DNA from 3 places in the Spongiibacter tropicus DSM 19543 genome. Region 2 is predicted to be linked to each of the others. Evidence: predicted binding sites of a transcription regulator. Region 2 holds the regulator's gene; each other region holds the start of a gene.
The links. Region 2 encodes sigma-54, which starts transcription at its own class of promoters, with help from an activator protein. Its sites were predicted from a motif close to TGGCACANNNNTTGCNNT; they were not measured.
Positions count from the first base shown of each region.

Region 1: G411_RS0113885 (flagellar basal body-associated FliL family protein) is a predicted target of sigma-54. The motif match lies at 2,172-2,189, and genes of this name have one in related genera.
Region 3: G411_RS0111100 (phenol hydroxylase subunit) is a predicted target of sigma-54. The motif match lies at 4,975-4,992, and genes of this name have one in related genera.

Region 1 is NZ_ATUS01000003.1:110,291-120,799, forward strand. Features, by position in the region: gene G411_RS0113870 (flagellar biosynthetic protein FliO) at 1-407, opposite strand, end outside; gene fliN (flagellar motor switch protein FliN) at 407-670, opposite strand; gene G411_RS0113880 (flagellar motor switch protein FliM) at 676-1,629, opposite strand; gene G411_RS0113885 (flagellar basal body-associated FliL family protein) at 1,639-2,100, opposite strand; gene G411_RS0113890 (flagellar hook-length control protein FliK) at 2,340-3,554, opposite strand; gene fliJ (flagellar export protein FliJ) at 3,691-4,152, opposite strand; gene fliI (flagellar protein export ATPase FliI) at 4,200-5,579, opposite strand; gene G411_RS0113905 (FliH/SctL family protein) at 5,557-6,273, opposite strand; gene fliG (flagellar motor switch protein FliG) at 6,298-7,323, opposite strand; gene fliF (flagellar basal-body MS-ring/collar protein FliF) at 7,316-8,950, opposite strand; gene fliE (flagellar hook-basal body complex protein FliE) at 8,987-9,325, opposite strand; partial or broken gene G411_RS20575 (sigma-54 interaction domain-containing protein) at 9,338-10,225, opposite strand.
Region 2 is NZ_ATUS01000002.1:235,120-245,628, forward strand. Features, by position in the region: gene murA (UDP-N-acetylglucosamine 1-carboxyvinyltransferase) at 1-1,196, opposite strand, end outside; gene G411_RS0112740 (BolA family protein) at 1,227-1,457, opposite strand; gene G411_RS0112745 (MlaC/ttg2D family ABC transporter substrate-binding protein) at 1,542-2,237, opposite strand; gene G411_RS0112750 (KpsF/GutQ family sugar-phosphate isomerase) at 2,447-3,415, shown strand; gene G411_RS0112755 (KdsC family phosphatase) at 3,426-3,947, shown strand; gene lptC (LPS export ABC transporter periplasmic protein LptC) at 3,950-4,525, shown strand; gene lptA (lipopolysaccharide transport periplasmic protein LptA) at 4,509-5,057, shown strand; gene lptB (LPS export ABC transporter ATP-binding protein) at 5,057-5,782, shown strand; gene G411_RS0112775 (RNA polymerase factor sigma-54) at 5,915-7,396, shown strand; gene hpf (ribosome hibernation-promoting factor, HPF/YfiA family) at 7,473-7,760, shown strand; gene ptsN (PTS IIA-like nitrogen regulatory protein PtsN) at 7,794-8,249, shown strand; gene rapZ (RNase adapter RapZ) at 8,255-9,112, shown strand; gene G411_RS0112795 (HPr family phosphocarrier protein) at 9,132-9,401, shown strand; gene mgtE (magnesium transporter) at 9,521-10,509, shown strand, end outside.
Region 3 is NZ_ATUS01000001.1:2,363,677-2,374,185, forward strand. Features, by position in the region: gene G411_RS0111085 (efflux RND transporter permease subunit) at 1-1,742, opposite strand, end outside; gene G411_RS0111090 (WD40/YVTN/BNR-like repeat-containing protein) at 1,758-2,744, opposite strand; gene G411_RS0111095 (sigma-54-dependent Fis family transcriptional regulator) at 2,975-4,672, opposite strand; gene G411_RS0111100 (phenol hydroxylase subunit) at 5,031-5,288, shown strand; gene G411_RS0111105 (aromatic/alkene monooxygenase hydroxylase subunit beta) at 5,349-6,350, shown strand; gene G411_RS0111110 (MmoB/DmpM family protein) at 6,347-6,616, shown strand; gene G411_RS20200 (aromatic/alkene/methane monooxygenase hydroxylase/oxygenase subunit alpha) at 6,631-8,178, shown strand; gene G411_RS0111120 (phenol hydroxylase subunit P4) at 8,242-8,601, shown strand; gene G411_RS0111125 (NADH:ubiquinone reductase (Na(+)-transporting) subunit F) at 8,612-9,673, shown strand; gene G411_RS0111130 (2Fe-2S iron-sulfur cluster-binding protein) at 9,685-10,017, shown strand; gene G411_RS0111135 (catechol 2,3-dioxygenase) at 10,023-10,509, shown strand, end outside.

The DNA of each region.
Region 1 (10,509 bases), on a different contig from region 2:
AGCGCGGCAAAATCACCCGTAGCGGCGATCGTCTGTTCAGGTAAAGCTTCCGCATCCCAGCGATGCAGGGTTTGCATTGAAGCCGGCGTGCACCCCACCAACAGGCGCTCCTCGCCCACCTGCAGCACCAGCAGTTTTTCCTTCATACCCAGGGGGATCTGCGATACCACCGCCACACCCGCCTGCTGGGGGCGCTGAAGGCCGCGCAGGCGGCGCAAAAACCACAGGCCGGCAAACAGCAGTGCGGCCATCAGCAACAGGCTGCCGAGCATGCCGATCACATCATCGCCAGCGCCCACCGGCAGCGCCGCCACGGCTTGCTCTGCCGATACCGCGTTAGCGGCTGGCTCCTGCGCTATTGCCAGCAAGGGCGATAGCGCCAGTGCGCACAGCGAATGACGCCACATCAGGCATCAACCTCTTCGTCCTGCCCCACCACCTCAGTGAGCATGATGCCGAATTTCTCCTTCACCACGACCACCTCACCGCGGGCGACGAGTGTGCCGTTAACCAGTACGTCCAGCGGCGTACCCGCTGCACGATCCAGCTCAATGATGGCGCCCTGATTCAGCGCCTTGATGTCGCGAATACTCATGCGGGTGCGACCGACTTCCACGGATACATCCACATTCACGTCGAGAATTTTGTCCAGATTCAAATCATTCGCCATGGGGTTTACGACTCCTGTTTCGGTCGGCTGCGACCTGCCGAACCGGTAAGCTGAACGGCCAACTGGCCCTGATGACTGCCAAAACGTCCTTTCAACAGGGGCTGCTCGCCAACACACAGCAGCACCTCATCGGCACTGGGCAGGGGAATAACATCACCGCGACGCAGATTCGCCACGCGGCTGAGGCTGAGGCGGGTTTTCGCCAATTGCGCCACCAGGTCGAGAGGCACTTCGTCTATGCGTTCAACCAGGCGACTGCGCCATTCTTCGCTTGCGGGTTTTTTGTTACTGGGCTTGGTGGTATCGGGCAGGCTGTCGCGTACCGCGTCAATCGCGCTCCAGGGCACAACCGACCACAGGCCGCCTTTGAAATCGCCGATATCCACCAGAAAGCGGGTGGCCACCAGCGAGTCCGCGTCGGTAAAGCCTTCCAGCAGACGGGGATCAGTAGACTGACTCTCAATGGCCGGGGCGGTTTTCATGACCGATTTCCAGGCCAGGGCAATGTCCGGCAGCAATGCAGACACCAGAATGTCCATAAAGCTGAGCTCCGACGCCGAAAACTGCTCGCGCGCGGCATCGGCGGCGCCGCCATAGCCGCCGAAGTAACGGTCGACGAGGTTGAACACCAGCTCCGATTCAAAGGCAATCATCAGATTGCTGCTGAGCGGCATTCCCGAAATCAATGAAATACTGCAGGGCGCGGGCAGCGTGCCTTGCAGCTCGTCGAATTTCATGACCGTAATGCGGTCAGTGGTCAGCCCTTCCACGCTGCTGACAAATTCCCGCAGCCGGGTCGAGGCCGCACTGGCAAACTGCGACTGAATCAACGACAGGGTAGGAATCAAGCGCTGTACGGCGTAGTCCTGACGGGCGAGGTTATACTTGCCAGAGCTTTGCGGGCTCTGCTCCTCAGCCATCAGCGCTTCGAGTTCTTCCGGATCAAGTAGGCCAGCCATACTGTCGCCTCACTGCATCACAAACTTGGTGAAATACACTTCCTCGACACCACCTTTCTTACCGGTCTCTTTTTCGAGCACGGCGTTAATGGTGTCGACAACGCGCTGCTGAATAAGCTGGCGCCCTTCGATACTGTTGATCTGGTCTTTGGTCAGGCTGCTGAACATCATGATCAACTCGTGCCGGATCATGACCTGGTAGTCATCCACTTGCGAAATGACACCGTCCTCCCGGCTCATCACCTCGATATCCACCTGCAGAAACCGGGTGCCACGCTCATTCAAGAGGTTCACCACGAACGATGGATCAAGACTCATGATCTGTGGCTTGGGCAACACTTCCGCCGCCGCTTTGCTTTCAGCTGCGTCAGCAGCCGGTTCGCTGCCCTTCAGGAAAAACCAGGTACCTCCTGCGGTCGCCAGCAACAGCACTACAACCAAGCCAATGAGGACAAATTTGTTTTTAAACATATGCATAAGGCCTTTTACGTTCGGCACCCGAGCGCCAAATTTCTTGCAGAAACCTGCTTTTCAAGCACTATTTTGCAAGGCCTGTGCCATATGATTTATTTTATATTTTTCAGATAGTTACGAAATATTTTCCGCTTCTCGCCAATAATTTGGCAGGGGGAATTCGCGCAATACAAGGTGGGATAACAGATACGAAAAAGGCGCCGGAAGGCGCCTCAAGAAGGTCGGAAATTCTCTGCTCATGCGTAGGCGTCGAGGGTCCCGTCGGTATTATTGCGCGGGGTCGGCGCGGCGCTTCCGCCCTCGCCGTCATGCGGGGTATCCGCGGCCGTGTGAAGTTGTGCAAAACCGCTGCCGGAACGGCCCGACGACTGCTGGCTCTGTTGCTGCGCCTGCTGTTGTGAGGCCTCTCCCCAACTCGGTTGATGACTCACTTTCACTTCTTCCAGACGCATGCCTTGCTGCTCCATGGCGTGATTCAAGCGCGGCAGCATTTTCTCTATCAAGTCACGGGTGTCCTGATGTTGGGTCTGGAACTGCACCGCCGCCTTATCGCCCTGCATGTTCAACTGCACTTGAATACCGCCCAGCTCTTCGGGATTCAGTTTCAGTGTGGCGTTCTGAACGCCGTTACCGGCCATCCAGTGAATCCGCGCGCCCACGGCCTCACTCCAGGCCGAGTCATCAACCGCGTGCTGACTGATGCTTAACTGCAGGGTGGGACTCCGACCGTCCGCGGCGCCACTGCGGGCGGCAGTCAGTCGACCGATATCCGCAATGTCATTAGCCGTGCGCTCCACGCCCTCGGCGGTCGCCTCACCCTTCGTCGCAGCGATCGTCGCCGCGAACTCACCGCGCGCGGCTTCCACAGCCAATGGCTGGCTGCGAGAAGCGGTCTGCAGTCCTGTTGCCCGATCCTCAGCCGACTCGGCGGCATTCGCCAGTTCGGCGTCACCCGCTTGCGTGGCGTTCAGTGCCACCGCAGCAACGGTGGGTTTTGTGGCGACAGCATCGTCATTGCCGACGACAGCCGTGTCGGCGGCTTCCCCGCCAGACAGTTGTCGCCAGCCAAACAGCGCAGCGGCCAAGCCACCGATTGCCGCCTGTGCCTCATCCATCTCCTGCACGTCGGCATCGGAAGAGGCCGGCAGCAACTTGCCGTCCGGCGGCAAGATCGTGCCTGCGATGTCTGCCGCTTCCAGCTCTTCTGCCAGGGCCTCAAGATCGAGTTCGCCGTCGCTACCCTGCTGCATCAGTTCTCCCAGCACCGCCGGGAGTTCACCGCCGTCGCCGGCAGCCAACAGCTGTTGCAACAGCGCCTGCTGGTTGGCCAGCAAATCCCCAAACGGCAGTAAACCCGCGGGATTGCCGCCATTCAAGGGCGTCACACTGCCACGCGCTGCGGCAGGACTTTGGAGCTGGGCACTGCTTACGTTACTGATCGGGCTGCTCATAATACGATCCTGTAAGACGGGGTTCACCAGCGCCACACGGCTGTCGTGCGGCCTCATGCTGGCGGCAAATATTCATGCTCTCAGGCACTACCTCTCAGGTACTACTCAGCAAACACTGTGCCATTCAAGAAAGGGCTTAGCTCAGGCCCTGCTGCTGGCGGCGCTGCCAGACAAAGCGCTGGCTGCTCAATTCATCGCTGACCGACTGCTCACGGCGAGCTTCATCGCGACGTTCGTCGGCCCGATAACGCTCGATAAGTTGATCCATGCTGCGACTGTGCTGGCGGGCTTTCATCCACTCCTGGCGGATTTTCCGTAACTGCTCCCGGCAGCGTTCCACCGAATCGGACTGTTGGCGAATCGCCAGGGACAGACGAGAGAGAAAGGCGCGACTTTCCTGCAAACGCTTCACGTCACACAGGCTGTCAGCCGCGGCGCGACGGTACTCCTCGTAATACTGCTTGAGTTCGTCGAGTTTCTGGCTCTGGGTCTCATACTGCTGCTGAACGGCCGCATAGCGCGTCGCCTCTTCCTGCTCCTGGCGATCTGCCAGCGCCTGAACCGGTTGCATACGCTGTGATTTTTTTTCCGTACTCACCGTTATCCTCCGTTGACGCCAGCCGCTAAGGCCGCGTCAAATTTCATTCAATCGAGTTCGACTGCTTCGCCTTCCAGCAACAGACTCAGCTTGTCCAGCGAGGCATCAAAGCCGTCAGACTCGTCGTAGGCCTGCTGCAGAAACGCCTGAATCTTCGGCCACAACGCTATCGCTTCGTCCACTCGGGCATCACTGCCTCGCTGGTAGGCGCCAATGGTCACCAAGTCGCGGTTCTGCTGATACAGCGACACCAGTTGTCGCAGTCGCCTGACCAGTTGCTGATGTCCCTTATCGGTAATGTCATTCATCGCCCGGCTGACCGAGCGCTCGATATCTATTGCCGGGTAGTGGCCCGCATCGGCGAGACTTCGCGACAGCACAATATGGCCATCGAGAATCGCCCGCGCCGCGTCGACAATCGGGTCGTTCTGATCGTCCCCTTCCGCCAGCACGGTATAAAACGCGGTGATCGAACCGCCGCCTTCTTCGCCGTTCCCGGCCCGCTCCACCAGCGCCGGCAGCCTCGCAAACACCGAGGGCGGGTAACCTTTGGTGGCAGGCGGTTCGCCTGTCGCCAGCGCGATCTCACGTTGAGCCTGCGCGAAGCGGGTCAGTGAATCCATCAGTAATAACACCTGCTGGCCCTGGTCCCGGAAGTACTCCGCCACGGCGCTGGCCAGCCACGCAGCGCGCATCCGCATCAACGGCGGCTGATCTGCCGGTGTGGCGATCACCACCGCATGGCGCATATCGTCGCCACCGAGAATATTGTCGATAAAATCTTTGACCTCGCGGCCGCGCTCGCCAATCAGAGCAACCACCACCACATCGGCCTTGGTATAGCGCGTCATCATGCCCAGCAGGACACTCTTACCGACGCCACTGCCGGCAAACAGTCCGAGCCGCTGACCCTGACCCACGGTCAGCAACGCGTTGATCGCACGAACGCCGACATCGAGCGGTTCCCGGATGGGACGGCGCGACAGCGGGTTCAGGGGAGCACCGTTCAACGGGCGGTAATCGTCGGTGCGCAAGGGGCCACGGTTATCCAGCGGCTGGCCGGCGGCATCGATCACGCGGCCCAGCAGGGCCTCGCCCACCGGCACGCTGGATCCCTTGCCGATAGGCCGAACTCTGGCGTGGGGCATGACACCGCGCAGCTCGCCGGTCGGCATCAGCAAAATACAATCACTGGCGAAACCCACAACCTCGGTTTCCAGCCAGTCACCGTCAATGGTTTCCACTTCGCAGTAGGCGCCGATCGCCGCCTTGCAGCCCTCAGCTTCGAGCAAGGTGCCTACAATGCGACGCAACTGACCTTCGGCGGGCACCGGCGGTTCGGCGGCACGTCGGGCGACCTGCTCACTGCGCTGCTGGAGCCGCGAGACCAGATGCCTGCGAGGATTAAATTCCGTGTTCTGGGGCATCCGCCGACTCCTGCGAGGAGGCCAACAGGCGGGCCAGTCGCGTTTCCAGGCGATGATCCACCTGAGACTGGGCATTTCTGATCAGGCTGCCGCCGCGCTGAATATCCGGGTCTTCATGCAGCGTCCAGGCGGGCTCCAGCGGTTCATCCTGCTCGGCCACCTGCCGCAGCAGCGCAGCATCCTCGGGATTCAGGTGCAGGTCGATCCGTCCCTCAGCCACGGGCAACAGCTTCACCGCGTCGTGCAGACGGCTGCGCAACCACTCCGGGTCGGCAGTCAATTCGCGCCCCAACAGGGCCTTCGCCACGGCACAGGCCAACACCTCAAGCTGTTCTGCAACCTCCCCCTCCAGCCAGGCCATGGGCTGACGCAGGGCGGCAATCGCCAACTGCAACTGCTGACTCTGCTGAGCCAGCAATGCCTGTGCGTCGGCTTCACCTTTGGCAAAACCCTGCTGCCGGGCTTCTTCACGCAGGGCGTCGAGTTCACTCTCCAACAGGGGATCGTCTGCTACACGCTCCACATCGCGCTCAGGGGTTTGATCAAAACGCATCAGCGACCCATCGCCGACGGGGCGGGATGTCCCCATACCGGGCGGCTGCCATGCGCGTGGGGACTCCTCCACCGCGTCGACGCTGTCCTGCGGCGGGTGGCCCAGGTCTCGCGGTGTGAAAGCATGAAATCCCTGCGTCATTGGCAATGCTCCCGTCGCCGCGCCTTAGATGTAGTCGTCGCCACCACGGCCGAGGTCAATCTGGCCACTTTCGGCAAGACTGCGGGCAATGGTAAGAATCTCTTTCTGGGCCTGCTCGACCTCGCTGATCTTAATCGGGCCGCGAGCATCCATATCGTCCAGCAGCATTTCGCGGGCACGCTTGGACATGTTCCTCAGGATCTTTTCTTTGACTTCTTCCCCAGCCCCCTTCAATGCAATGGGCAGCAGATCGGAAGAGACCTCACGAAGCAGCTGTTGAACGCCCTTGTCACTGATATTGATGAGGTTGCTGAAGACGAACATCAGGTCCTGAATGCGCGCAGAGAGTTCTTCGTTGTTTTTAGCGAGACTTTCCAGGATGCGGGTTTCTGCATCGCCACCAAGGCCATTGATCAAACCAGCGGCGGTAGCTGCGCCATCGATCTGGCGGTTTTTCAGCTTGGCGCTCACCGACAGCTTTTTCTTGAGAATGCCCTGCAACTGCCTCATTGCAGTATCGGGAATGGTCTTCATGTTCGCGATGCGATAGACCACATCGTTCTGCTGCGCCTCGGGCAGCTTCGCCAACACTTTGGCGGCCTGCTCCGGCTCGAGATGGGCAAGCGTGATAGCGATCATCTGGGGGTGCTCATCTTTTAGCATTTGTGCCAGCGCTTCGGGCTCCACCCAACGCAGCTCTTCCATCTCCTGTCCCGGCTGGTCACCCAGTACCCGTCTCGCCAGACTGCCGCCGGCCTGCTCGCCCAGCGCCGTGGTAAAGACCTTGCGCACGTAGGATTGCACACCTACGGCCAGTGAATTTTCTGACTGCGCGCTGTGCTGGAAATCCTGCACCACCGCCATCGCGCGACTGTTATCGACACGTTTGATACCCGCCATAGCGGTACCGATACGCTCGACATCCTCGGGTGCAACGTGCTGCAGCACTTTGGCGGCGTGGGTTTCTCCCATCATCAACAGCAGCAGTGCTGCCTTCTCACAGCCGGGGATACTGGCGACCGCGGCGTCGCTGCGTTCTGCGTTATCCATTGTCTTCTGTCACCCACTTGTTGACGACTTGTGCGACGCGGCGAGGATCTTCCTCAACCATGCCGCGCACATCACTGAGCTGCTGCTCAAATCCCGGCCTGGAACGACCTCCCCCTTGGGGCGCGCCCAGCGCCGCTACCGGCGGCTGCTGATATTCACCGCTCATCGCGCGGTCGATATCGCCTTGGGCATGCCCCGCATCAAGGGCGGCCGGGCGATGGCTGTGCAGCAGGCTGCGCATACCGGGACGCAGCACCGCAAACACAATCACAATCACCGCGACGCCAATCAGCAACTGCTTGATCAGATTGGCAAACCAGGGCTGTTCCCAGATCGCCGGCTCAACCGTTTGTTCGTCAAACAGGGCTTCATCGCGGAAGTCCGCCGCCATCACCGTCACCCGGTCGCCGCGATCCTGCTCAAAGCCGACGGCGTCTTTAACCAACAGCGTCATGCGCTCGATTTCCGGGTTACTCATCGGCTCGATAACCACTTCACCGCTTTCATTCACCCGGCGGTGGTTATCCACCAGCACCGCCACCGACAGTTTATTGACGCGGCCGCTGGGGTTGTTGCTGTGAGCCAAGACCCGTTCGATCTCATAGTTGCGAATGACCGAGCGATTGCCTAACGCCGCACTCTCCTCGTTGTCCTGCTGAGCCTGTGCACCCGGAGGCTGGTTACTCAACGCCCCCGGTACCCCTCTGGCGGCCGCGCCACCGTCTGCCTGCACCTGCTCGTTTATCTGTTCACTTCTCACCACCTGGCGATCCGGATTCCAGCTCTCGCGGCTTTCCTGCTCGCTGGAGAAATCCACATCGGCCGACACCGTCACCCGAACCCGGCCCGAGCCGGCGATCGGACTGATAAGCTCGGCAATACGATCCTCGTAGGCCTGCTCAATGCGGCGGCGGTAATTGAACTGACGGTCGCTAAGTTCAAGTTGATCATCCTCGCGGTGAGTCTCGCTGAGCTGTCGCCCCTGCTGATCAACGACCGTCACGTTCTCCGCCTGCAGATCACCAATGCTGCCCGCGACCAGATTGACGATTGCCGAGACGTTCTGTTTCGACACATCCCGTCCCGGGTAGATGTCCAGCATAATCGACGCACTTGAGGGCTTGCGATCCCGTACAAATACGGACTGCTTGGGAATCGCCAGGTGCACACGGGCTCGGCGAACCTGCTGCAGACTCTCTATGGTGCTGGCCAGTTCCTGCTCCAGCGCATAGTGATACTTCTTGGATTGCATGAACTCACTGACACCAAAGCCCTGCTCCTGCTCAAGCATGGCCATGCCGGAGCCATCGCGCTCCAGGCCCTGACCGGCGAGCCGGATACGGGCATCGTGTAGCTGCTCGGCCGGCACCAAAATCGCGCCGGTGCTGTCCTGAATCCGGTAGGGAATTTGCGAAGCATTTAAGGCATCGACGACCGCTGACGCGCGCTCGGGCGGCAAGGAGGTATACAGCGTCCGATAATCGCTGCCCTGCGACCACATCACGGCGGCGACGCCGACAGCAACACTGGCGGCAATGCTGACCAAAATCAGCAACTGGCGCAGCACGTCATTTTTTGCAGCGCTGGCCAGCAAAGTATTTACAGACACTGCGCGGGTTTCAGCCATGACAGATTGCCTCACTCAGAATCGGAAAGCCCTGCTTCACATCGACATCCTCATCACTTCCTGATAGGCGTCCACCAGCTTGTTGCGCACTTCCACGGCGGCTTTAAATGACACCTGCGCCTTTTGCATATTCACCATCACTTCAGTGATGCTCACATTCGGATCGCCGCGCTCAAAGGCCGTGGTCAGTTCACTGGCATTCTTCTGGCTGGCATTCACCCCATCCAGCGACTGCTGCAGTAACTGGGAGAAATCGACCCGCGGCGTGGATTCCAGCGCCGTCGACGAGCCGACTTCCTCCATCGACGGCAGCGGGCTCTGCTCACGCAGGGCGCGAATCTGTTGGAGGATCGAGTCCACTTTCATATCCGACATAACGCTCTCCCCTTAGCCTTGCAGGCAGCTTTGTTCACGCATCCGCGCCAGCTTGTAGCGCAGTGTGCGAGGACTGATGCCGAGCAGTTCGGCGGCTTCTTTCTTCGAGCGCCCCTGACGTAAGGCCGCCTGGATACGCTGACTTTCCTGGTCTCGCATAAAGCCTTCCAGCGGTGCCGCTTCTGCCGACACCGGTGCCGAGAACAGTTGCATGCCCTGCTCAAACTGAATGTCGACATCGTCGATTCGCGGCGCGGCGCGCAGAATCAGCGCACGTTGGATCACGTTATCGAGTTCCCGAACATTGCCGGGCCAGGGGTAGCTGAGCAGTTTGTCGGCGGCAGCGGAGCTGAGCACACTGGCTCCGTCGCTGACCGACTCGTCGCGCTCAAGAAAGTGAATGGCCAATGGCAGAATATCGTCGCGACGCTCACGCAGCGGTGCCAGACAAAGGGGGAATACATTGAGGCGATAGAACAGATCTTCACGAAAATCGCCATCGTTAACGGCCTGTCTCAGATCGCGGTTAGTCGTTGCCAGTACACGAACATCCAGCTTGATACTGCGGCGGCTGCCCAAGCGTTCAATTTCCTTTTCCTGCAGGACACGCAGCAGCTTGGCTTGCAAGCCGATATCCATTTCGGAGATTTCATCCAGCAGCAAGGTGCCGCCCTGTGCCTGCTCAAACTTACCGGCGTGACTGTTCACCGCTCCGGTGAAGGCCCCCTTCTCATAGCCGAAAAGCATGGCTTCCAGCATATTCTCGGGAATCGCTGCGCAGTTCAGCGCCACAAACGGGCCGTCTGCACGGCGCGATTGCTGATGGATATAGCGGGCATACACTTCTTTACCCACACCGCTTTCTCCACAAATCAGTACAGTGGCATCGGTGGCCGCTACCCGGGAGGCCAGCGTTTTCAGTGCGCGCGACGCGCGGTCTTCGGCGATCAGGCTCATTGCGACTTACCTCCGCGCAATGCCGTTGAGCGCAGTACACGCTGTTGTTGCTGCAACTGTTTTCTGGCCAGCACCAACTCTCTCTGGCAGCGATTCATTATCGCCACATCCAACGTTACGCTAGCGGAGTTAGAAAGAAGTATATCAGCCATTGTTAACAACCTTTTGTCACTGTTACGGCCTTCAATGCAACCGCCGTACCAATATATTTTTTATAAAAAATTCAA
Region 2 (10,509 bases):
TCGATATGATAAATACGATCAATGACCGTTTCACCATCGGCAACCAACCCGGCAATCACCAGACTGGCCGACGCGCGGAGATCGCTGGCCATGACCGGAGCGGCCTTCAGGCGCTCGGCGCCGGTGATCAGCGCTGTGTTGCCATCTACGCGGATCTTGGCCCCCATCCGATTCATCTCATGGGTTTGCAGCAGACGGTTTTCAAAAATCGTCTCACTGACTTGAGCAACACCGTCAGCCACCGCATTCATAGCGGTAAACTGCGCCTGCATGTCGGTGGGAAAGCCGGGGTAAGGCATGGTTTTAAAACTGACTGATTTCGGGCGCTGACCTTTCATATCCAGCGTAATCCAGTCATCACCCTGTTCAATATCCGCGCCCGCCTCTTCCAGCTTGACCAACACCGCTTCAAGCGTATTCGGGTCGATATCGCGCAACTTGATCTTACCGCGCGTGGCCGCGGCAGCGACCAGATAAGTGCCCGCCTCAATGCGATCCGGCATCACCGAGTAATCGCAGCCGCCCAGTGATTCAACGCCTTCAACAACAATTGTCGCCGAACCATGACCACTGATCTTCGCCCCCATAGCAATCAGGCAATTGGCCAGATCCACTATCTCGGGTTCACGGGCAGCGTTTTCCAGTACCGTGCGTCCGTCAGCAAGACAGGCGGCCATCAGCAGATTCTCTGTGCCGCCAACCGTTACCATATCAAACAGGATATGCGCGCCTTTCAGGCGGCCACCGGGGCTTCTTGCCGTGATATAGCCCTCATCGACATCAATTTCCGCACCCATTGCCTCCAGCCCACGCAGATGCTGGTCGACCGGGCGGCTACCTATGGCGCAACCACCGGGGAAGGACACCCGCGCATGACCGAAGTGCGCCAGCAGAGGCCCCAGCACCAGAATCGATGCCCTCATGGTTTTCACCAGCTCATAGGGCGCGGTGGTTTCACGGGTTGTCGCCCCGTTAATTTCAACACACAGACGCTCATCCACCAGCAGCTCGGTGCCCATACTGCGCAGCAGCGCAATCATGGTGGTAATGTCGTGAAGGTGAGGCAGGTTGCTGATGCGAACGGGCTCGCTGGACAGCAATGTCGCCGCGAGAATAGGCAGCGCGGCATTCTTCGACCCCGACACCCGAATTTCTCCGCAGAGCGGACCACCGCCGCGGATTAGCAGTTTATCCATGGATACTCCTGCGCTATCGCGCCAGGCCGATTACTCGGCTTCAGCGGGGGTGAGCGCTTTGATATTGATCGCGTGAAGGGAGCCGTCCCGGATCAGGTCGTTGACGGCAGCATAGACAAGTTGCTGGCGGCGCACCGGGCGCAGCCCTGCAAACGCTTCACTGACAACTTGTACATCGACGTGATTGCCCTCGCCCTGCACATCAAAAGTACCGTCAGCAAAGTGCTCGCTCAATCGTGCCAGAATTTGTTCTGTCTGCATGCCTGCAAGTTTCCGTCATTCAAAAAACAGGCCGCGAATTGTACGCAATTGCGGCGCCCTTGGCGAGAAAAGGGCGCCGATTGATCACTTCTCGCCAGCGTCTCCAGCGGCTTGTTCCATCACTTCCTTGGGCGCTACCGTCCAGTTATCGATCACTTTCTCGATATCGCCATCGTAAGTTGCCACCGCCGTGCGGAACTGGTTCTGGTAAATGCGCCCCAGGTTCAGCCCCTCAATGATCACATTGCGCAGCTTCCAGTCGCCCTGTGCGTCACGGCGCAAGGTATAGATGACCTCGTAAGGCTTGGCGCGCTCACCGTAAATATGCTGACGCACCCCAACACTGCCCGACAGGTCCGCGTCTTCAGCCAGCGGCAGCACTTCAATCTTATTGCCATTGAAGCCCAGCAGGCCCTTCGCATAGGTATTGATCAGACCGTCTTTGAAGTTTTGGGTAAAACGCAGCACATGGTCGCGAAACTGAGCTTTGTCCTCTTCGCTGGTCAGGCTCTGATAGTAGGCGCGACTGCCGTACTTCCCCATCACACCGCGGGCAAAACTCTGAAAGTCGACCACCTGATCCATGATACGACGCACTTCGTTGTTGAAGCGGTCGGGATCCTGATCGACATAACCCCGAGCCTCCTCAATCACTTTCATTAGCTCCTGCGTGGTGTTTGCAACCACCTCATGGGGCCCCACTGCCGAGTCATCGGTTTTGGCAAGAGCCAAACCGGCGAACAGCGTCGCCGTCAGCATTACCAGAATTTTCTTCATCATTGTCTACTCTCCGTTTTCCGCACCCCAGCCACTGCCTGCCATCAGCCCGCAGTGGTGTATTACACAGTTTCTCCGACCGCAGTTTACGTAAATCACTCCCTGCGGGGAGACGCAGTAAACCTGTTAATTTGTCACATTGGAAATTATCATAACCAAAATGAGCGCCAGCTTAATGGCTCGCCCGGAACAATAAGGCCAAAACTCCCGCAATGACATCTTCATATATCGAGACTGCCAAGCGCGTCATCAGCATGGAACGCGACGCCGTAGACGCACTGCTTGCCCGCACCGATGACAGCTTTGATCGCGCTTGCGAGCTGTTACTCAACTGCCAGGGCAGAGTGGTCGTCACTGGCATGGGAAAATCCGGCCATATCGGCAGCAAACTCGCCGCAACGCTGGCCAGCACGGGAACACCAGCATTTTTTGTTCACCCCGGAGAAGCGAGCCACGGCGACATGGGCATGATACGCCCCGGCGATGTGGTCATCGCACTTTCCAACTCGGGCACCACTGCTGAGCTGGTTACCCTCATTCCTCTGTTGAAGCTCCTGGCGGTCCCGGTACTGGCCATGACCGGGCGTCCGCAATCAGAGCTGGCACAAGCCGCCGATGTCCACCTGGATGTCGGGGTGGCACAGGAGGCCTGTCCACTGAACCTGGCGCCGACTTCCAGCACCACCGTCACGCTGGTCATGGGCGACGCACTCGCCATTGCCCTGCTGGAGGCCCGCGGCTTCACTGCTGATGACTTTGCCTTCTCCCACCCCGGCGGCGCGCTGGGCAGAAGACTGCTGCTGAAAATCGACAGCATTATGCATACCGGCGACGAAATTCCCAAAGTGAATAGCGGTGCCGCCCTGAGCGAAGCGTTACTGGAAATGAGCAGCAAAGCGCTGGGCATGACAACCGTCCTGAACAGCGACGGCACGCTTGCTGGCATCTTTACCGACGGCGATCTGCGCCGCGCCATTGACCGCGGCATTGATATCCGCGACGCAAAAATTGACGACGTGATGACCCGCAACTGCCGCAGTATTCAGCCCGGCATGCTGGCCGCCGAAGCGCTGCGCATTATGGAAGACAATAAGATCACGGTGCTGGTCGCGCTGGATGACAAACAGCAGCCCATTGGCGTAATCCACACCCACGACCTGCTCAAGGCAGGCGTCGCGTAAAGGGAAAACCATGCAAAGCGTCATAGAAAAAGCTCGCAATATCCGCCTACTGGCCATGGATGTTGACGGCGTACTGACCGACGGCAGCCTGTTGTTTGGCAACAGTGGCGAGGAAATGAAAGCGTTCAGCATTCTCGACGGCCTCGGCATCAAGCTGCTCCGCGACGCTGGCATTCGCCCGGCGATCATCACCGGCCGCACCTCTGAGCTACTGCTGCGACGTGCCCGCGAGCTGAGCATCGAGCTGATCTATCAGGGGCGTGAAGATAAAGGCACGGCCCTCGAAGAACTGCGCAGCGATCTGGGCCTGCGCTACGAGGAAATCGCCTACGTCGGCGACGACCTGCCCGACCTCGCCGCCATCCGCGCCGCCGGCCTGGGCATCACCGTGGCCAATGGCCACCACTTCGTCGCCCGTCATGCTGACTGGCAAACCCGCGCGACTGGTGGCTCAGGGGCTGTCAGAGAAATCGCCGAACTGATTTTAATGGCTCAAGGCAAGTTAAATGACGCTCTGGAGCAATACTTGTAATCATGGCTTCGCGTAGCTTTCGCATCAATATCGCCTCGGTACTTTCGGTGCTGGCGGCCATCGCCGGTACCGTGATTTACCTGACGCAGTTCAGCGAAAGCGGCAAACTGAGCCTGATCGATAATTTTGACGCCATCCCGGATGTGGACTCCCACCTGCAGGGGATAGAGGGTCTGAAATACAGCGCTGACGGCAATATTGCCTACCGTTGGCAGGCGGAAAGCGCTGATCGAATGATATCCAGCGGCGATATTCGCCTTCAGCAACCCTTTTACGTTGGCGACATCGGCCAGCAACGCCCCTGGACTGCAAACGCCGCATCCGGCACGCTGTCGCAAAATGGCCAATCCCTTGAGTTGCGCCACGACGTGCTGGTAAAAGACCTGATTCGTGAAGCCGAGATCAGTACCCAACAATTGACTATTGACCTGGAACACAGCACCGTCGCGACAGCTCAGCCGCTCGACCTTAAACTGCCCAATGGCACAACGACTTCGGTGGGCATGCGCGCTGACCTCAAACAGGAACGCGTCGAGCTCCTTTCACAGGTAAAGGGACACTATGAACCTCAGCAGTAAACTCCAGCTACTGTGCCTGCTGGCCATGCCACTGACGGTCAGCGCATTACCCAACGACCGCAGCCAGCCGATCAACCTCAGCTCGGACAAGGCCACCTACGAGAACAACCAGGGCATTTATACCGGCAACGTGAACATGTCTCAGGGAAGCCTGAAAATCCGCGCAGACAAGCTGATTATTGTCGAGGACGACCGCAAGGTGCAGAAAGTCATCGCCCATGGCAGCCCGGCGTATTTTGAACAGCAGCCCCGGGCTGAAGAAGGGGTAGTCTCCGCGAGCGCCAGACTGATCGAATACAGCCTGAGCGATGAGGAAATTCTGCTGCAGAAAGACGCCACCATTCGCCATCAGGGTTCAAAAATCAGTGGTGACCGCATTGTGTACAGCGGGCGCAAGCAACTGGTGGTCGCCGATGGCGGCAGCCGAAGCCTCGATGGCCGCGTGCAGATGACACTGCAGCCCCAACAACCCGGCACGGAACCCCCCGAGACTGAACCGGCGCCAGAACCCGACACCGAGAGCACGCCCTGATGCCCGTACTAAAAGCCAGCCATCTCGCCAAAGCCTATAAAGGGCGAGAGGTGATCAAGGATGTGTCACTGAGCATCAACAGCGGCGAAATAGTCGGCCTGCTGGGCCCCAACGGCGCGGGCAAAACCACGTGTTTCTACATGATTGTCGGCATCGTCAACGCCGACAGGGGCCGCATAGAGCTGGATGGCAAAGATCTGACATCGCTGTCAATTCAAGGCCGAGCCCGCCACGGTGTTGGCTACCTGCCCCAGGAAGCGTCGATCTTTCGCAAACTCAGCGTCGCCGACAACATCATGGCGATTCTGGAAACCCGCAGCGACCTCAACCGTCGCCAGCGAAAAGAAAAGCTCGACGCCCTGCTGCAGGAGTTCCACATTACCCACATCCGTAAATCGCCCGGCATGGCGCTGTCCGGCGGCGAGCGCCGACGCGTCGAAATCGCTCGCGCGCTGGCGACAGAGCCGAGTTTTATTTTGCTCGACGAGCCCTTTGCCGGCGTCGACCCCATCTCGGTTAACGACATACAGCACATTATTCGACACCTTCAGGCCCGCGGAATCGGCGTGTTAATCACCGATCACAATGTACGAGAAACCCTCGATATCTGCGAAAAAGCCTACATCGTCGGCGAAGGTCGTATTGTTGCCGAAGGCAACGCCGAATCCGTACTCAACAACCAGGTCGTCAGGGATATTTATCTTGGCGATAAGTTCACGTTGTGATAGGAAAAATCGGCACAGCAATTGCTTTATACGCCTATTGCAGCCGCTCTCCGGCAGGACTACACTGACCTTAAAGTGCCGCCAATCAGGCACAAATGTCTTCAGAATTTGGTGTAGTAGAAACCGCTGCCTATGAAACAATCGCTCCAGCTTAAAGTCGGTCAGCAGCTGACCATGACCCCCCAGCTGCAACAGGCGATTCGTTTATTGCAACTGTCCACCCTCGACCTTCAACAGGAAATCCAGTCTGCTTTGGACTCCAATCCGCTTCTGGAACTGGAGGAAGAAAACGACACCCCCGAGCAAGACAGCAACAGTCAGTCAAAAAGCAGCGATACCAAAAACGACAGCAGCAGCAACGAAAGCGAGCCCACCGCCAGCGACGCAGACAGCGAATGGGCCGAGCGCAGCGAAATACCCGAGGACCTGCCGGTAGACAGCCAATGGGATGACGTTTACCAAAGCTCCGGCCCGGCGAGCAGCGCTCCCAGCGGCGATGACGATTACAGCAATGACTACCGCCACGGCAGCTCAGATTCCCTGCAAGACCACCTGCGCTGGCAGCTCAACCTGAGTCGCCTGTCTGAAATCGATCAGTTCATTGCCGATGCCATCATCGACGCCATCGACGAAAAAGGCCGCCTGACCGTCACGCCTGAAGAGTTGGTGGATGCCTTCGACAATGAAGACGTCGAAATCGAAGAAGTCCACGCCGTCCTTCACTTGATTCAGCAGTTTGACCCCCCTGGCGTCGGTGGCCGGGATTTACAGGAGTGTCTGCTTATTCAGTTGCGGCAGTTGCCCCGCGAGACGCTTTATCTGCAAGAGGCCATGCAGATTGTAGAGCAGCATATGGACCAGCTCGGCAACCGCGACTACAACCAGATTATGCGCCGCTGTCGCCTCAAGGAAGATCAGCTTCGGGATACACTGCTGCTGATCCAGTCCCTGAACCCCACGCCCGGCGATGCAATCAGTAGCGGCGATACCGAATACGTCGTCCCGGATGTCTTCGTCAGTAAAAAAGACGGCCGCTGGCTGGTGGAACTCAACCCGGATATTGCCCCGAAAATCCAAATCAACTCGCACTATGCGGCACTGGCCAAAAGCAGTACCAGCAGCGAAAAAGACTATATTCGCGACAACCTCCAGGAAGCGCGCTGGTTTATCAAAAGTCTGCAGAGCCGCAATGAAACCCTGATGAAAGTCGCCAGCAAAATCGTCGAGTATCAGCGAGGCTTTCTCGAATACGGCGACGAGGCGATGAAACCGTTGGTGTTGCATGACATTGCCGACGCCGTGGGCATGCACGAATCCACGATCTCGCGGGTCACCACCCAGAAGTACATGCATACACCGCGGGGCATTTACGAGCTGAAATACTTTTTCTCCAGCCACGTATCGACCGATACCGGCGGCGAGTGCTCATCGACCGCCATTCGCGCGCTGATCAAAAAGCTGATCGCCGCAGAAAATCCGCGAAAGCCACTCAGCGACAGCAAGATTACCGAACTGTTGGCCGAACAGGGTATCAAGGTCGCGCGGAGAACCATCGCCAAGTACCGAGAATCACTGGTCATTCCCCCCTCTAATGAGCGGAAGCGACTGGTATAGCTGGCTGCGTTAAATCGCGCAGCCCTGACCCTACGCCGGGAGGCGCAGGACGATCTGAGTGTAAAAGGAGCAAGATATGCAGATAACTGTCAGTGGTCACCACGTTGAAGTTACACCGGCACTGCGTGAATACGTCAATAACAAGCTTGCCAAACTGCAACGACATTTCGACAATATCACCAATACGGACGTTACGCTCTCAGTCGAGAAGCTGGTACAAAAAGCGGAAGCGACAGTGCATGTGGCAGGCGCGGACCTGTTTGCCACATGCGAATCGGAAGATATGTATGCTGCGATCGACAGCCTGACCGACAAGCTGGATCGCCAGTTGATCAAACACAAGGAAAAACACCTGGGCCGGTAAGCGCCGGGCCGGTTTTTCCGGATACCTAATAATATGAGCCTTAATGCGATACTGAGCCAAGGACGTACCCACTGGGGTACGTCCGTAGGCAGTAAAAAACGTCTTCTTGAACAGATCTCGATATTTGTCGCCGACGACAATAGCCAGTTCAACGCTGACGATCTGTTCAACGAACTCCTTGCCCGAGAGCGACTGGGTAGCACGGGTATCGGTCACGGGGTTGCGATTCCCCACTGCCGAAGCCAGCAGTGTACGGCGATTACCGGCATTCTGCTGAAGCTCGCCGAGCCCATCGATTTCGAGGCCATCGACGATCAACCCGTCGACCTGGTGTTCGCACTCATTGTTCCTGCGGAAGCCCACGACGAGCACATCAAAGTGCTGGCCAGTCTAGCCAATGTGTTTAACGACGACGGCTTTCGTCAACAGCTGCGCAACGCGGGCAGCGATGAAGCCCTGTACACTACTGCTGTAACCCGCGCGCCCTGATCGCCATGAAACTGATCATTATCAGTGGCCGCTCGGGATCAGGGAAAAGTACGGCACTTCATCAACTGGAGGACGAGGGCTTTTACGCCATCGACAATCTACCAGTTTCCCTGTTACCGGCGCTGGTACATGAGCTCTCGCAAAGCCAGCTCAAGGTCCATCAACAGGTCGCCGTTTGTATCGACGCCCGCAACTCTCCTGACGAACTCTCGCGCTTCAAGTCCCTTTGCGAGCAGGTTCGGGACCTCGCACAGTTGCGAATCATTTTTCTGGATGCCAGCGACGACAAGTTGATAAAACGCTTCAGCGAGACTCGCCGTCGCCACCCGTTGACCACAGCGAATCAACCGCTCAGCGATGCAATACGACAGGAAACCACGCTGCTCGAACCCGTAGTGATGGAAGCGTCATTAACCATCGACAGCAGCGATATGACAGTACATGAGCTGCGCGCCACAATCCGCGACAGGGTGCTGGGTGTCGATGCCAATCGTATGTCGCTGCAGTTGAAATCATTTGGCTTTAAACGCGGCCTGCCAATAGATGCCGATCAGGTCTACGATCTGCGCATGTTACCCAATCCTCACTGGGATGAGTCTCTGCGCGCCCTGAGTGGCCGCGACGAAGGTGTCAGAAACTTTCTCGACGGGCAGCCGATGGTCGAAACCATGTACCGGGACATTCTCAATTATCTGGAACACTGGCTGCCACATATCGAAAAAGGTAACCGCAGCTACTTCACCGTTGCCATTGGCTGCACAGGTGGCCAGCACCGCTCCGTGTATATGGTAGAGCGCCTTGCAGCAGCACTCAGAGCACAATGCCCTGATCTCCAGGTTCGCCATCGCGAACTCCAGCACTGAGCCCCGGCGGAGCGAACCCATGCAAGAAACCCGTATTACCATCATTAATAAACTCGGTCTTCACGCCCGAGCCGCCTCAAAATTTGTGTCGACCAGTGCCGCATTCAGTGCCGATGTCGCGGTGTGCAGTAACGACAAATGGGTCGATGGCAAGAGCATTATGTCCGTCATGATGCTGGCCGCCAGCAGAGGAACCGAAATTCAAATTCGCTGTGAGGGTGATGACGAAGAGCAAGCCCTGTCGGCACTCGTTGAGCTGATTAATGACTATTTCGGCGAAGGCGAGTAAGGCGTTTTAGTACATTTCCTGCAAAACCCGACGGTGACAATTGTTGCCCGCCCCAGATTCAAGGATAATTCGGGACAATTCCAGATCGCCGACGACGGCGGCACTACGCAGGGAGTGTTATGGCTCAACCCGGAGAAAAGCATTTAACCGCCAGCCGCCTCGAACTCCTGAACGAGGCGCTGGGCTCCGGTGCCTTCCTGCAAATCCGCCGCATGCTCAACGGCCTGCCACCGGTCGATGCTGCCCACCTGATCGAATCCACCCCGCAGAAAGTGCGGGGCGTACTCTGGCAACTGGTCGACAGCGAGAACGAGGGGGATATTCTCCAGCACCTCAGCGATGAAGTGCAAAGCCAGTTCCTTCGGCAAATGGACGCCGAGGAAGTCGCGGCCATCACTGAAGGCCTCGAAGCCGATGATATTGCCGATATTCTCCAGCAGCTTCCCGATCGTGTTATTCGCGAAGTGCTGGAATCCATGGACCACCAGGACCGCCTGCGCGTAGAACACATTCTGTCCTACGACGAGGACAGCGCCGGTGGTCTGATGAACACCGACACCATAACGGTGCGGCCCAATATTACTCTGGACGTTGCCCTGCGCTACCTGCGCCGTCACGAAGAGCTGCCGGAGATGACCGACAGCCTGATTGTGGTCAACCGCAACGACCAGTTCATCGGCATTTTGTCACTGCGAAAACTGTTGGTCTCCGATCCCAGCGTGACCGTTCGGGAAATCATGGACACCGAGGTCGAGCCAATTGTCGCCTCCATGCCCGCACGGGAAGTCGCCAATCTGTTCGAACGCCGGGACTGGGTCAGCGCCCCCGTCGTCGACGAAAACCATTACCTGCTGGGCCGAATCACCATCGATGACGTGGTCGATGTTATCCGAGAGGAGTCCGACCACTCGCTGATGAGTATGGCCGGTCTGGACGAGGATGAGGATACCTTCGCCTCGGTAATGAGCACGGCCCCCCGACGGGCCATCTGGCTGGGTATCAACCTGCTCACGGCCTTTATCGCCTCCGGTGTGATCAATCTGTTTGAAGGCACAATTGAAAAAGTCGTTGCCTTGGCCGTACTGATGCCCATTGTCGCCAGCATGGG
Region 3 (10,509 bases), on a different contig from region 2:
ATGGCGCGGCGAATGGTCTCGCCTTGGCGATCCTTGTAGTAGAACACCAGATTCGCCACCTGATCGTCGGTGTTATTAAACTCATCCAGCGCGCCGGGAATGGGACTGGAGGCCATGTAGGTGAACATCAGGCCGCCCACATAGCGCTCGTCGTGGGGAATCTGATACCAGCGCGGGTCGTTGTTGTGCATCAGGCGGTTCACCTGCTGGATCAAATCCGGCAACCCCTTGGCGCCGCCCACGCCGGGATCGGTGAGCATGTGGGCCTGAAAGGCCGCCAGGGCTTTCAACACCTCGGGGCGTTTCAAGCCGCCTTTTTCGTCGGTTTCCGCCACCACGTACAGTTCTTCCGAACCAGGGAAGCGCTCGTTCACCACGCGGGAGGAAATGTTGTAATCGTGGTCGGGATACAGAATTGGCGAGCCGGGTTCGGAGTCGCCGATCTGCACATTGGAGGCGGCGGCCATGCCCAATACCACGGCGGCGGCGGCAATCAATAGCAAGGTGCGGGCGCTGCCGGGGCGGCTGACAATGCGCGAGCTACTGGCGCCAATATGGCGGAGAATGGTTTCCTTCAGGCGTGGTTCGCGCGGGGTGGGCAGAATCGACAGCAGCAGCGGTACGCCGATCAGCACGCTGAACACCACGGTGATCGCCCACATAGAGGCGTAGATGCCGAGATGGGTGTTGAGGGGAATAGAGCCGACCGCAATCAGCAGCAGGCCGATGGCGTCAGACACCACGCCCAGCGAGCCGGGGCGGAACAGACTGTCGAAAGTGGCCTTGGCGGCAGCGGGGCCGTTGCCGGAGCTGGCTGCCTCGGCGTAGTAACGCTCCACCAGCTGCACGCCGTGGCTCATGGCCCGCGCCGCAATCAGAAAGGGAATAACCAGCCCCAGCGGGTCGAGGTTGTAGCCCAGCAGGCTGATAATCCCCAGCCCCCACACAGTGGAAATCAGTACGCCGCCCAGTGGAATCAGTACGCCGTAGGCCTTGCGGAAGTGGAAGATCAGCAGCGCCAGCATGGTCAGTACCGTGAAGGCGAAAATTTGCAGAATCTGATCCATATAGGTGTAGGCCCAGCCCACCAGTACCGGCTGGCCGGTGGCGTACAGGGTAATGCCGTCGGCTGTCACCTCGTCGCGCAGGTCGCGCAGCTGGATAAAGGTTTTTTCGTAGTCGAGCTGGCCTTCAATCAGCTGGGCCTTGACCAGTGCCATCTTTAAATCGGGAGCCACCAAAGGGCCAAATACACGCGGATTGGCGCTCACATCGGCCTTCATGCCCGCCAGTGCCTCGGCGTCGTAAGGGCCTTTGGTGGCGTCGAAGTAGGGCTGGGAGTTGATGCTGCCGACTTCCGTCAGCCAGATTTTGCGCGAGTTGCGATGCGTGACGCTGGACACCAGATTGTGGTTGACGCCGGGCAGGTTATCGACGGCCTGGGTAACGCGGTCGATCAGCGCCAGCCGTTCGTTGGTAAAGATGTCCCCCTCGTCGAACTCAATGCCCACCACCAATACGTTGGCGCCGCCAAAGTCATCCTTGATGCTGTTGTGCAGCTGAATATACGGGTGCTGCTGGGGAAGCAGGTCGGCGAAATCGGTGTAGATTTTCAGTCCCGGAATGCGCAGGGCGAAAAATAACGTGAGCAGGGCAATCAGCGTCAGCACCTTGCGGGGGTTGTTGAAAATCCACAGTTCCAGAAGGTGCAGGGCGTGCGTAAAACGGTGCAGTCCAGCCATGATAGTGTTCCTTGATTACTTATTATTGGTATCGGGAGTTGCGCTGTCGTTCAGGGCGATGCGCAACAGCAAACCACGCCCGCCAGCGGCAATCAGCGTGTCGCCCTGAGTGGTCGCTGCACGCAGATAAAGCGGAATGCTGGGGGTGTTCAGGGAAGACCAGCGGGTATTGCTCAGTGCCAGCACGGTGGCGTTGTCGCCCAGTGCCAGCAGGCCGCGGGGGCTGTCGATAAAATTGAAAATGGGGGCCTGGGTGTCGGTGTGCTGTCGCTGCCAGGACTCGCCGCCATCGGCGGTGTGGTAAATAAAGCCGTTCAGCCCGCCGACCCAGCCTTCGCTGGCAGAGGTGAAGTGGCTGGCGTGGGGATAGAACTCATCGGGAAGATAGCCCGACACCGCCCAACTCTCTCCGCCATTGCGGCTGGTGATGACCATGCCGTACTCGGCGGTAGCTACCGCGTTCTGCGCGTCGAGAAACTGCAGGTTGGTGATAATGGCGTCTTCATCCAGACTCGATTCCTGCCAGGACGCTCCCTGGTCGCCAGAGTGCTGGAGCGTGCTGAAACTGCCCGCCACCCACCAGCCGTTGTCGGCGCAGGCAACCGTCATCATCTGCTCGCCGCTGGGCAATTCATGGGACTGCCAGGTCTGGCCGTCGCCGTGCCACAGGTGGTTGTCAAAGCTCAGTGCAATGAAGCTGTTGTCGGGGCAACTGGCGAGGTCGATAAAGCTCTCGCTGGTGTTCAGTGCCTGCCGCTGCCAGCTGTTGCCGCCGTCGCGGCTGGAGAGCAGCGTGCCGTTGTTGCCCGCCAGCAGGGTCAGCTCGCCGTTGTCGGCCATTGCCTGATAGAAGTCCGTGCGTTGCAGAGGTTGGCTGGCCTGCTCATGAACCGCCTCCAGCTCCAGAGGGGCTTCGCAGCCAGTGATCAGCAGGCCTGTCAGTGCCAGCAGTGATGATACGGAATACCGCGGGCGCAGGGCCTGCGTAAAAAAGTGCGTCATGAATGTGTACCGTCATTGTTATTTGAAAGTCTCGGCAGGGCGGTTTGAGCAATGCCTATGCCATAACGGTTTTATTTTTTTAACGCACTGAAATATAAGGAGAATATTGGATTTAAGCCGAGCGTTGCGCGCGGTTGTAAGCGGGAGGGTTTTGGCAATTTTTAACGATATGGTGAAGTTTCCGCAGGGCAGTTGTCGAAATGCTCAACTGTCCTGCCGGAGAAAGGGAGTCAGGCCTCCAGGCCGAGTTTTTTCAGGCGATAGGCGAGGGCCGGGCGGGTCAGCCCCAGCAGCCGGGCGGCCCCGGATACATTGTTGTTAGCCTGCTGCATGGCCTTTTGAATCAGCGTGGCTTCCACGTCGTCGAGGCTGATCTGGCTGTCGAGAATATCGGTAGACCAGTGCCCGGGGCTGCCGTCGGCAGCAGAGGAAATGTTGCCGCCGTCGTCCAGCCGCTGGGCGGGACTGTCCAGGCTTTCGGCGGGCGGTGCAGCGAACAGATAATCCTGGCTGATGGTGTCGTTGTTGTCGGTGAGAATCACGCCGCGCTCAATCACGTTTTCCAGCTCGCGGATATTGCCGGGCCAGGGGTACCGCATACACAGCTCCAGCGCTTTGTCCGACAGGCCCATGGTGCGCTTGTCATACTCGGAGTGAAATTTGTTGAGGAAATGCTCGACCAACAGTGGCAGGTCTTCCAGTCGTTCGCGAAGCGGTGGAATTTTCACCGGGAACACATTCAGTCGGTAAAATAGGTCGGCTCGAAAGCGCCCCTCGTTCACGGCTTCTTCCAGCGATTCATTGGTTGCGGCAATAATGCGGACATCAATTTTCCGGGTTTGTGAGTCGCCCACGCGCTCCAGCTCACCTTCCTGTAATACACGCAGCAGCGTTGCCTGGGCTCGGGCAGTTAACTCCACCACCTCGTCGAGAAAAATCGTGCCGCCGTTAGCGCGTTCAAAGCGTCCGGCGCGTGACTGGTTGGCGCCCGTGTAAGCACCTTTTTCCACGCCGAACAGCTCCGCTTCGATGAGGTCGGGTGGAATGGCGGCGCAGTTTACGGCAATAAAGGGCTTTTCTGCGCGTTCGCTGCGCAAGTGAACACTTCGCGCAATCACTTCTTTACCGACCCCGGTTTCACCCAGCAGTAACACCGATACCCGGCCCTGAGCGGCCTTGTCGATCATCTTGCAGACTTTGTTGTAAGACGGACTTTGGCCGATGCCATAGTACTGGCCTTCCTGCTTTTCAAGGCTACTTCGCAGGGAATTGACTTGCGCCTGAAGGTTGTAGAGCTCTTCGACGATGGGGTCGGCTTTGAAGTAGCGGGAAAAATCCTCGGCGTCGTCCCATTGCTCGGCGGGTTTACCGACAATCACGCAGCGCTCATCGCCGCAGCCGCGACAACTGACCTCCCGAAAAATCACCTCGCGGCCCATGAACGACGAGGTATAGGCGCAGGCATAACCGAGCAGTGCCCAGCAGGCGGGCTCGCTCATCTGCCCCAGTTCGGTCTGGCAGATTTCTACCTCGAAAGAATCAATCCACTCGACTTCGCCATAGAAATTGCCGTTTTCCTGGTCGATTTCAATTTCCAACGGTACGGCTTTAACCATGCCTTTCAGGCTGTGCAGCTGTGGGCCGGCCAAGAAAATATCCAGTTCGCTGCAGTGGGGGCGAAGCTTGCGGGCCAGCTCGGAATCTCTCAGTCCGGATTGATAACCGAGCCGGAGGAAAAAGCCTTTTGCACGCTCGACTCCCATGGTGTTTACCAGTTCTCGGCGAAAGGCGGCGAGTGCACTGAGGTCCATCAGCAGCATGCGTTGCTCACTTAACCATATTTTGCCTTCCGCGCTTTGGAAACGAATCTGTTCCGTGAGATCTCGGAAATCTTCAATACGAAGCTGAGGTTTGTAACTAATGGCCATGCCGTAAACCCCGTTATTTTAATTTTATGGGGAGCTGTCAGTAATGATTTTTAGCGACAGCAAGCTTGCGCGCCATCTAACACTGATTGCGATGAAAAATTCAACCATATGATGAAATTTTATTCCCTCGGGCAGTGGTCAATGGAAGTGAGCAAATGCTCATTCGCTCCAAAAAAATTAATCATTTGATAAAAAAATCGACGATTAGAGCTGAACTATTTATCGGCCTGAATTTTTCCTTATTTCAATTAAATTAATAAAAAACAATGCGTTATTGAGATTTGTTGCGCATGTTTTGCTTGTGGCACAGCCGTTGCTCTAAGACCGTCAGCCGCCAATAAATAAAACGAGGCAGACAATGAATTCAGGCAATCAACCCACGTTCGATCAGCTCACACGATATATCCGGTTGCGCAGTGATCCCGGCGAAAAATTCATTGAATTTGATTTCGCGATTGGCCACCCCGAGTTGTTTGTCGAGTTGGTATTGCCCAAAGACGCCTTCGAGGATTTCTGCCGGTGTAACAACGTCGTGCACATGGATTCCGACACCATCCGCCAGATTGATGAAGACATGATCAAGTGGCGCTTCGGTGAAAAAGGCAAGCGTTATTAAGCCTCAACAAACCAAGCCCTAAGCAGGCTGAACACCATAAAACCAATAACGGGATTTAGCATGAGTATTGAAATTAAAACCCACTCGATGGAACCGATCCGTCAAACCTACGCGCACATCGCCCGGCGTTTTGGCGACAAACCGGCTACCCGCTATCAGGAAGCCAGTTATGACCTCGAAGCAAAGACCAACTTCCACTACCGCCCGCTGTGGGATGCTGAGCACACTCTCAACGATCCTGAGCGTACCGCGATTCGCATGGACGACTGGTACGCCGTGTCTGATCCGCGGCAGTTCTACTACGGCGCTTATGTAGGCAATCGCGCCAAAATGCAGGAAGCGGCAGAAAGCAGCTTTGCCTTCTGCGACAAGCGCAATCTGCTGGGCCGCCTGCCGGATGCGACCCAACAGCAACTGCTGCGTTTGCTGGTGCCTCTGCGCCACGTTGAGCTGGGCGCGAATATGAATAACAGCATGGTAGCCGGTGATGCTACCGCCACCACTGTAGCGCAGCTGCACATGTATCAGGCGATGGACCGGCTGGGGATTGGCCAGTACTTGTCGCGCATTGCGCTGCTGATTGACGGCAGCACCGGCGCCGGTCTGGATGAATCCAAAACCTTCTGGATGGATGACGCGCTGTGGCAGCCCTTGCGCAAGCTGGTGGAAGACACGCTGGTGGTTCACGACTGGTTTGAGCTGACGCTGGTGCAGAACGTGCTGATCGACGGCCTGCTCTACCCGCTGGTGTACGACAAGATGGATCAGTGGCTGTGCGAGCAGGGCGCGGAAGATGTGTCGATGCTCACCGAGTTTATGCGCGACTGGTACAAGGATTCGCTGCGCTGGACTAACGCTATGGTCAAGGCGGTTGCTGGCGAAAGCGATGCCAACCGCGAGCAGCTGCAAGCCTGGATCAATCAGTGGGAACCGCAAATCTACCAGGCCCTCACCCCTCTTGCCGAAGCCACTTCCGGTCTTGAGGCACTGGACGAAACCCGCGCCCAGCTTGCGGCGCGCCTCAGTAAATTCGGTCTCAACAGCCAGGGAGTTTCCGCATGAGCCAGCTCGTATTTATTGCCTTTCAGGACAACGACAACGCCCGTTATCTGGTGGATGCCGTGGTTGAGGACAACCCCCACGCCGAGGTGCAGTACCAGCCCGCAATGATCCGTATTCAGGCGGAAAAACGACTGGTGATTAACCGCGAGACGATGGAAGAAAAACTTGGCCGCGACTGGGATGTGCAGGAAATGCTGGTGGATGTCATCAGTATCGGCGGCAACGTGGACGAAGACGACGACCACTTTATTTTGCAGTGGAATTGATCGGGAGAAGAATAATGAGCATCAAGCAGAAGAAACTGAATCTTAAAGACAAATACCAGTACCTGACGCGGGACATGGCCTGGGAGCCGTCCTACCAGAAGAAAGAAGAGATTTTCCCCGACGAACAGTTTGAAGGGATCAAAATTACCGACTGGTCGCAGTGGGAAGACCCATTCCGCCTGACGATGGATGCCTACTGGAAATACCAGGCGGAAAAAGAGAAAAAGCTGTACGCCATTTTTGACGCCTTTGCCCAGAACAACGGCCACCAGAATATTTCCGATGCCCGTTATGTAAACGCGCTGAAACTGTTCCTTAGCGGGGTATCGCCCCTTGAACACGCCGCTTTTCAGGGTTATGCAAAAGTGGGTCGTCAGTTCAGCGGCGCCGGTGCCCGTGTTGCCTGTCAGATGCAGGCCATCGACGAGCTGCGCCACTCACAGACTCAGCAGCACGCCATGAGTCACTACAACAAGCACTTTAACGGCCTGCACGACGGCGCGCACATGCACGACCGCGTGTGGTTCTTGTCGGTGCCCAAGTCTTTCTTTGACGATGCCCGTTCCGCAGGTCCCTTCGAGTTCCTGACGGCGATTTCTTTCTCCTTCGAATATGTGCTGACCAACCTGCTGTTTGTGCCCTTTATGTCGGGTGCGGCCTACAACGGCGACATGGCAACCGTTACCTTCGGCTTCTCTGCCCAGTCGGATGAGGCGCGTCACATGACGCTGGGACTGGAAGTTATCAAGTTCATTCTTGAGCAACACGAAGACAACGTGCCGATTATTCAGCAGTGGATCGACAAGTGGTTCTGGCGCGGATTCCGCCTGCTGAGTCTGGTCGGCATGATGATGGACTACATGCTGCCGAACAAAGTGATGTCCTGGGCGGAGGCCTGGGAGGTGTACTACGAGCAAAATGGTGGCGCCCTGTTCAAAGACCTTGAGCGCTACGGCATTCGTCCGCCCAAGTATCAGGATGTTGCCAACGACGCCAAGCACCACGTCAGCCACCAGACTTGGTCGACTTTCTACCAGTACAGTCATGCCACCAACTTTCATACCTGGATGCCCGACGAAGAAGAAATGGCTTGGCTGTCAGAGAAGTATCCCGACACCTTCGACAAGCACTACCGTCCGCGTTTCGAGTATCTGAGAAACGAGCACGCCGAGGGGCGCCGTTTCTACAACAACACCTTGCCGCAACTGTGTCAGGTCTGCCAGATCCCCGTCATCTTTACCGAGAAAGACGACCCCACCACCTTCAGCTATCGCCAGTGGCAATACGAGGGCGAGCGCTACCACTTCTGCTCGGAAGGTTGCTGCGACATTTTCAAAAACGAGCCGGAGAAATACGTGCAGGCCTGGCTGCCGGTACACCAGATTTATCAGGGCAATTGCGGTGGTGCCGACGTTGGCACGGTGGTCTCGGAGTACTACCACATCAAACCGGGTACCGACAATTTGGAGTATGTCGATTCGCCTGATCACCGCCGCTGGCTGGAGATTCAGGGCAAATCGCCCGCCGCCAAACGCAGCGGAGACAAACAGGACGCGGCCTGATCCGCACGCCGCCCGGCGAGCTGACCGGGCGGCTCCACGATCCACAATAACAAGGTGAAACCGATGACTGTTAAAGCCTTATACGACTACAAGTTTGAACCCAAGGATAAGGTCGAAAATTTCCACGGTATGCAGCTGCTGTATGTGTACTGGCCCAACCATCTGCTGTTCTGCGCGCCCTTTGCTTTTCTGGTGGCGCCGGACATGAGCTTTGGCGAGTTTGTCGAAACCGTACTCAAGCCCGCCGTTGCGGCGCACCCCGATTCGGCAAAGGCGGATTTTCTGGCCGCTGACTGGCTGCTGAATGACGAAGCCTTTGTGCCGGATGCGACCGCGAGTCTGAAAGACAGCGGTATTGATCATAAAAGTATGCTGACGGTGCGCACCCAGGGACTGAACGGCATCGACGGTTCGGCTTCCTGAGGACACTGCTATGACTCATACCGTAACCATAGAGCCGATTGGCGAACAGATTGAAGTGGAAGAGGGCCAGACCATACTGCAGGCGGCCCTTCGCCAGGGTGTGTGGCTGCCCTTTGCCTGTGGCCACGGCACCTGCGCTACCTGCAAGGTACAAGTGTTGGAAGGCGATGTTGACGCAGGCGAGGCCTCGCCTTTCGCGCTGATGGATGTTGAACGCGACGAAGGCAAGGTGCTGGTCTGCTGTGCCACGGTGGAAAGCGACGTGGTAATCGAGGCCGACATTGACGTTGACCCCGATTTTGAAGGCCACCCGGTCGAAGATTACGTGGCGACCGTGACGAACATTGTCGAGCTGTCGCCCACCATCAAGGGTATTCATCTCAAGCTGGACCGGCCAATGACGTTTCAGGCCGGTCAGTACATCAATATCGAACTGCCGGGCGTCGAGGGGCCTCGTGCCTTCTCGCTGGCGAATCCTCCGGGGCGCGCCGACGAGGTTGAACTGCATGTGCGGCTGGTTGAGGGCGGTGCGGCCACCGGCTACATCCACCGGCAGCTGCAGGTGGGCGAGGAGCTGAAACTGTCCGGCCCCTACGGCCAGTTCTTTGTCCGCAACTCGCAGGACGGCGACCTGATTTTCATTGCCGGTGGCTCGGGGCTGTCGAGCCCCCAGTCGATGATTCTCGATCTGCTGGAGCAGGGCGACAGCCGTCATATCACCCTGTTCCAGGGCGCGCGTAATCTCGCCGAACTCTACAACCGCGAGCTGTTTGAAACCCTGGCGCGCGACCACGACAACTTCACCTATGTGCCCGCTCTTAGCGATGTGGCTGACGGCGACGATTGGGATGGGCAGCGAGGCTTTGTTCACGAGGCCGCCAAGGCGCATTTCGATGGCCGCTTTGCCGGTCATAAAGCTTACCTCTGTGGCCCGCCGCCCATGATTGATGCCGCGATTACCGCGCTGATGCAGGGGCGGTTGTTCGAGCGCGACATTTTCATGGAGCGCTTCCTGACCGCCGCTGATGGCGCGGGTGAAGCCCAGCGTTCAGCCCTGTTCAAGAAGATATAGCGGGAGCCGTCATGGGCAGAGTATTTCGCGTTTTAGAACAGTGCAGCGGCCAGAGCTTTGACTGCGAGGCGGCGCAGAGCGTGCTCAAGGCAATGGAGCAAAACGGTATGCGCTGCGTGCCGGTAGGTTGTCGGGGCGGTGGCTGTGGCTTCTGCAAGGTCAAGGTGCTGGAGGGCCAGTTCGAGTGCGGAAAAATGAGTCGGGTTCACGCTCCTCCCGAGGCTGTGGAGCAGGGCGAAGTGCTGGCCTGCCGCGTCTACCCGCTGACTGATCTGATTATTGAGTGCCGTCCCCAAGCGGCGGCGTCCTTTGAGAAACACACAACAATAAAAGCGTTGAGGTAACTGATATGAAAAAAGGTGTAATGCGCCCAGGGCACGTTCAAATTCGCGTTCTCGATATCGATGCGGCAGTCAAACACTATACGGAGCTGTTGGGGCTGATCGAGACCGACCGCGACGAACAGGGCAGGGTGTATCTGAAAGCCTGGACTGAAGTAGACAAGTTTTCGGTAGTCCTGCGTCCGGCTGACGAACCGGGCATGGATTTTATGGGCTTCAAGGTGGTAGACGAAGCCAGCCTGCAGCAACTGGAGCGCGACCTTGAAGCCTATGGTGTCGAACTGGAACAGGTGCCGGCAGGCGACTTGAAAGACTGCGGGCGCCGGGTGCGTTTTGTATCGCCCTCAGGCCACAGCTTTGAGCTGTTCTGTGAGAAGAAATATCTGGGCAAGTGGGGCGTGAGCGAGATCAACCCCGAGGCCTGGCCGCGTGGCTTGAAAGGCATGAAAGCGTTGCGTTTTGACCACTGCCTGCTGTATGGCCCCGAGTTGCAGG